DNA from 2 places in the Pseudoalteromonas sp. SG41-1 genome. Region 2 is predicted to be linked to the other one. Evidence: predicted binding sites of a transcription regulator. Region 2 holds the regulator's gene; the other holds the start of a gene.
What was found. Region 2 encodes sigma-54, which starts transcription at its own class of promoters, with help from an activator protein. Its sites were predicted from a motif close to GTTGGCACGNNNNTNGNNT; they were not measured.

Region 1 (3,194 bases), on a different contig from region 2:
ATTCAACTACGCACGCTATTCCAGTTATCTTTATTTCAGCTAATACAAGCCATGATGATGAAGCGAAAGGGTTTGAATTAGGCGCAATGGACTATATTGCTAAGCCATTTAGTCCCGCAATAGTACGTGCACGAGTGCGTAATCAATTATTGATCAAGCAAAAAAATGATTTGTTAGAAATGCTCGCCTCAATTGATGGGCTGACAGAAATACCTAATCGGCGTTATTTAGATGAAAGCTTATCGCGAGAATGGCGTCGCAGCCGTCGAGCTGGTACACCGTTATCGGTGCTATTAATAGATATAGACCACTTTAAGCGTTACAACGATTGTTATGGCCACCGTGCCGGGGATGACTGCCTTAAACGTGTTGCACATGCATTAGTTGCAGCGTGTGAGCGAGGTACTGACTTTGTTGCGCGCTACGGCGGTGAAGAATTTGCTGCAGTATTACCCGACATCAACCAGTACGAGGCATTGGAATTTGCTAATAAACTCAGAGATGCTGTTAATGCGCTTGCTATACCGCATAAAGCATCACTCAATGCCGCTCACATTACGATAAGTATTGGGGTTGCTACAACTGAGTTTGGTCAAGTTTATGCTGAGCATATATTACTTGAAGAAGCCGATTTAGGTTTATATCAAGCTAAAGATAGTGGTCGCGATAAAATTATCGCTCGAGTTATTGACGCAAGTTAGTAAAGTCAGTTATTACAGCAAATAAAGAGTGAATATGCTCCACTCTTTACTGCTTTAGTTTTGTGTCTAAATGGCGCTAAGTGAATTATAAATACTATCACCCACACCAATCAGTTTTTCGTTTTTAAAGACCAGTGGAGTACATTCATCTTTTGTCATTTTTCCGTCAGAGTGAATACTATGGGTGGCATAAAATAGTACTTGGTATACATCACCGTCTTTTTTTAATAATTCTGTAAAGTCGGGAGTTTTTAATTTATTTAATACATTTTGATAGCTGGTATCTAAAGTGAGCCCCGAGATGCTTTCACGATTAAATTGATGATGTTCTTCCCAGCTTGAACTATTACCAGCCCAATGCGTTTCTGCTTCACCATCGGATACTGCAATTACACAACCAGTAAGAAGAGGGGCTGCAAGCGCGGCAATTAAAAGTACTTTTTTCATTATTTTATCCTGGATACTAAATATTGATTTTAATTTATCTATTAGCTAGCAAAGAACTAGCCAATATTTTATGTTATTTAAAATCAATGAATTAGATTTTTTTTGTAAGGTGGTGAATTATATTTAACCACCTTTTATAGCGTGACTAACTAAAAGTTAGTTGATTAGACCAGTCTATTTAAACTTTCACCTTGGCTAAATGCGCTAATATTTAAGCTGACTTGCTTTACTAAGCGAATGATTGACTCTTCACTGGCCCATGCAATATGTGGAGTCAGTATTAAATTATCACCACGATAAGCGGCCAATGGATTATCCTTCGCAGCTGGTTCTTTACTTAATACGTCAAATCCCGCTCCTGCAATTTGGTTATTGCTCAGTGCGTTGGCTAAATCAGCTTCATTAACGATACCACCGCGCGCGGTGTTAATTAAAATGGCATTGGGTTTCATCATAGCAAGTTCAGCAGCACCAATCAGATCACGACTTTCATCGGTTAAAGGGCAGTGTACACTAATAATATCAGCTGTTTTTATTGCTTGGTAAAATTCTGTTCGGCCCTCTCTAGTTACTTGGTTTTTACGCTCACTGATAATTACATTGGCACCAAAAGCACGTGCAACATCCGCAACAGCTTTACCAAGCGAACCATAACCGATAATTGCCAGAGTTTTACCTCCTATATCATTAAAACGGTAATCAAGGCGGCAGAACATCTCGCTTTGTTGCCATAACCCTTGTTGGCAATCAGCAATGTAGCGGTGAGTATTACCCAGTAAATTTGTGATCAGTGCAAAGGTATGTTGTACAACCGAAGGTGTTGAATACCCGGCCACATTGGTAACGGCAATGCCAAACTCTTTAGCGGCGACTAAATCAACATTGTTAGTGCCAGTTGCGGCTACACATATGAGCTTTAATTCAGGGAGTTTTGCCAGTGTTTCGCGATTAAGTACCACTTTATTGGTGATCAAGACATCAGCGCCTGCACTATGCGCTAATACTTGTGCTGGACTGGTTAGTGAATAACTAGTGAAGTTGCCAAGTTTTTGAAAAGGTTCAAGGGATGTGCCTGCAAGCGTAGCAGTATCGAGAAGAGTAATATTCATGAGCTTTCCTTATAATAAAAATTTATAAATGCTTGACCTTGGTGTGTACTCTAAGGTTTATACTCAGCATCAGTTGATAATATGTTAATTGGAGACGGTGATGAAAATAGGCGAATTTGCCAGTCAATTAGGTGTCTCTACAGATACCCTAAGGTACTATGAAAAGCATGCTGTGTTAACGCCTTCAGCGCGAACGCAAGCTGGTTATCGAGATTATAGCCAAACCGATCTTAAGCAAATGATGTTTATTTTGCGCGCTAAAAATGTTGGCTTTAGCTTGGCTGAGATCAAAGAACTATTACAAATTAAATTTAAAAAACATCAGCATTCTTGCCATGAAGTTAAAAACTTAACAATACAAAAGCGTGACTTAGTCGCAGAGCGTATTGCTGAATTAACACGTTTTCATCAATCATTATCCGTGTTAGCTGATAAGTGCTGCGGAGGCAAAGAGCCCGCAGATAACTGTTCGATATTAACCACTTTGGAGGACATTGATGGACTTAATCAATAATTTTTGGCAGTTATTTTTATTATCTGCACCTTGGTTAATGCTCGGTTTATTAATAGCTGGGTTATTAAATGTGTACTTACCGGCTGATTTCTTAAATAAACACTTGGGAAAAGAAGGTTTTTGGACGACTGTTAAAGCTGCTTTAATTGGCGCACCAATGCCATTATGTTCGTGCGGTGTAATACCTGCTGCAATTGGTTTAAGACGTGCAGGCGCTTCAAAAAGTGCTACCACTGCGTTTTTAGTATCGACGCCAGAAACAGGGGTTGATTCGGTGTCGGTATCGTATGTGTTACTAGGTCCTTTTATGGCAATAATTCGTCCAATAGCGGCGATTTGCAGTGCTATTGTCGCTGGTGTCTTAGTGGGGCGTGATGCTGAAAAAACGCAAACTACAGATCACATCAGTGAAGTTAATAATGA
Region 2 (3,194 bases):
TTCTACTACACGTAAAGCAACAGATTTACCTGAGCCAGAACGCCCACTGATGATGATTAACTCCATGTAAATTCTCCTTCATTTAATACCAATTTTATTAAAAACATGCTCATTCTTGCTTGTTAAATAACCCACTAACTTTGTTTAAAATTATTTATATAGAACAACTATATCTCATAATTTCCACCTTGTTCTAGAGCTATTTTCCTGTTGCAATAATTACTCTCTAATTCAATACAATACAATTGGTATGACTACGACTGAGCTGCAATTACATGATACAAATCTTGGTCTGTTTTTGCGCTACGTAGTTGTTTACAAAAATCTTTGTTATTGAGTTTATCAGCAATTGTGGCTAACGTCTTCAAATGAAGTTGGCTGTCACCATCTGGTACGATGAGGGCTACAAATATATCAACTGGGCGATTATCAATCGCATCAAAATCAACCGGTGATTCACTCACTAAAATTATTGCTAGCGGGTTTTCAACACCACTCATACGGCCATGAGGGATAGCAATACCACGACCAATACCGGTACTACCTAGTTTCTCTCTCGATAGTAGTGCGTTGAGGATTTCTTGTTGTGATAGCTGAGGGAGCTGTTCATGAGCCAATTGGCTTATAAATTCAATGATCCGTTTTTTGCTATTAAAAAGGACCGCAGCTTTACTGCAGTCCTGACAAATAAGTGAGCTTAATTTCATAGTGTTAGTGTCGAGCGTGCTTCTCTTTGTGTTTAATTACTTGACGATCAAGTTTATCGATTAGTCCGTCAATAGCTGCATACATGTCTTGGTGCTCAGTCGAGGCAAATAATTCAGCGCCACTGACATGTAATGTGGCCTCTGCTTTTTGGCTTAGTTTTTCTACATCAAGAATAACATGGACATTATTGATATGATCAAAATGCCTTTCAAGCTTGGCAAACTTATTGTTTACATAGTCTCTTAATGAATCAGTAATTTCTACGTGACGACCAGTTAAATTTAGTTGCATAAGCATTTTCCTCTTGTGATTTTACGCCTTAAATCAAACTTTTACGTTGATTTGACGGTGGAATAGCCAGCGACTCGCGGTATTTTGCAATAGTCCGTCTAGCTACTTTGATACCTTGCTCTGCCAATATATCTGCAATCTTACTATCACTCAATGGTTTCGCTGAGTTTTCTGCACTGATCAATTTTCTGATCAATGCTCGAATAGCTGTCGAAGAGCATTCGCCGCCGTTCTCAGTGCTTACATGACTTGAGAAAAAATACTTTAACTCAAAAATACCACGGGGGGTATGCATGTACTTTTGTGTCGTTACGCGAGATATTGTTGATTCGTGCATCTCAACCATTTCAGCAACGTCGTTTAGTACCATAGGTCGCATTGCTTCAGGGCCATGCTCAAAGAATCCCTGCTGTTGTTTTACAATGCAGTTAGTTACTTTGAGTAACGTCTCGTTACGACTTTCTAGGCTTTTAATAAACCATTTAGCTTCTTGCAAATGCGAACGTATAAATTGGCTGTCAGTGCTTGATTTTACTGAGCGTGACATTGCCGCATATTGGCTGTTCACTCTAATTTTTGGCATGCTGTCTGGATTAAGTTCAACCACCCAGCGACCTTTAATTTTTTTCACCGAAACATCAGGTATAACATACTCTGATTCTTCGCGTACTATAGTATCCGCAGGCTTTGGATTAAGGCTGTGGATCAGTGTCATTACTTCTTTCAGCTCATCTTCTTTAAGCTTAGTCTTTTTCATCAAAGTGCGATAGTCACGACTAGCTAATAAATCGATATGATCAGTTAAAATCATTTTAGTCTCGCTAATCCAAGGAGTTGCAGGATCAAATTGATTTAATTGAATACATAAACATTCTTGTAGGCTGCGCGCAGCAATACCAACAGGGTCAAATAACTGAATGCGTTTTAACACTGCTTGCACTTCGTCTAGTTCGATTTCTTCTTCGTTATTACCTTGATTTAAGCTCTCTGCGATGTCTTCGCAGCTCAAGGTTAAAATACCTGAATCGTCAACAGCTTCAACAATCGCAATGGCAATAGCTTCATCGGTTGGACTAAAAGGTGTGAGCTGTAATTGCCACATCAGATATTCGTGCAGGGTTTCAGTTGAAGCACCTTGATAAATTGACTCATCTTCAGGCATTGGGCCGGATGACGTATTTGGCGCAGCACTCATGTATTCGTCCCAGGTGACGTCCATAGCCATTTCGTCACTTAAAGTCTCTTTGCTTAATGCTTCGCTACTTTCTTGTTCATATTCGCTGGGCTTGTCGTCTGCTGATGCACTAACGGTTAAGTCATCGTTGTCTTGTTTTTGTTCGTTTTTACCAGCCGTGTCGTCTGAATATTCATGCTCTTCTAGCTCTAACAATGGATTGCTGTCGAGTGCTTCTTGAATTTCTTGCTGGAGATCCAATGTACTGAGTTGCAATAAGCGAATTGCTTGTTGCAGCTGTGGTGTCATTGTAAGTTGCTGGCCCATGCGCAGCTGGAGTGATTGCCTCATGTATCTCTAACAATCCTTTTATTGTTATCATCGTTAAGTCTAGCAGATACTTAGCCGAGCGTGGCTTTATAGCCTAAATTGCTCGCCCAGGTAAACATCGCGGACTGTTTGGTCGGCAAGTACATGCTCAGGGGTACCTGATGCAATTAACTCCCCATGAGAAACTATGTAGGCTTTTTCACAAACATCAAGGGTTTCTCGTACATTGTGGTCGGTAATAAGTACGCCAATACCACGGTTTTTAAGGTGTTCAATAATCTTCTTTATATCTAACACTGAAATAGGATCAACGCCAGCAAAAGGCTCATCAAGTAAGATAAATTTTGGATTTGCGGCTAAAGCGCGTGCAATTTCAACTCGACGACGTTCACCACCAGATAATGCCATACCTTGGCTGTCGCGAATATGTTGAATGCTAAACTCATCAAGTAAGCTGTCTAGTGCTTCTTCTCTGGCTTGTTTATTCAGCTCTTTACGAGTTTCTAAAATAGCCATCAGGTTTTGATAAACAGTTAACTTACGAAAGATGGATGATTCTTGTGGTAAGTAGCCAATCCCTAACCGTGCGCGACTGTGCATTGGGAGTAAAGTGATGTCATTATCATCAATACTTATTTTACCTTTGTCGCTAGGTACTAAACCCACAATCATATAAAAAGTGGTGGTTTTA

Region 1: the regulator sigma-54 is predicted to act here: its motif matches at 1,195-1,213, upstream of H5203_RS07485 (DUF3192 domain-containing protein).

Annotation. Positions count from the first base shown of each region.
Region 1 is NZ_JACJFL010000008.1:68,734-71,927, reverse strand. It holds gene H5203_RS07490 (diguanylate cyclase) at 1-701, shown strand, start outside; gene H5203_RS07485 (DUF3192 domain-containing protein) at 768-1,148, opposite strand; gene H5203_RS07480 (D-2-hydroxyacid dehydrogenase) at 1,313-2,257, opposite strand; gene zntR (Zn(2+)-responsive transcriptional regulator) at 2,358-2,771, shown strand; gene H5203_RS07470 (SO_0444 family Cu/Zn efflux transporter) at 2,755-3,194, shown strand, end outside.
Region 2 is NZ_JACJFL010000063.1:14,337-17,530, reverse strand. It holds gene rapZ (RNase adapter RapZ) at 1-66, opposite strand, end outside; gene ptsN (PTS IIA-like nitrogen regulatory protein PtsN) at 255-707, opposite strand; gene hpf (ribosome hibernation promoting factor) at 712-999, opposite strand; gene H5203_RS20865 (RNA polymerase factor sigma-54) at 1,028-2,524, opposite strand; gene lptB (LPS export ABC transporter ATP-binding protein) at 2,591-3,194, opposite strand, start outside.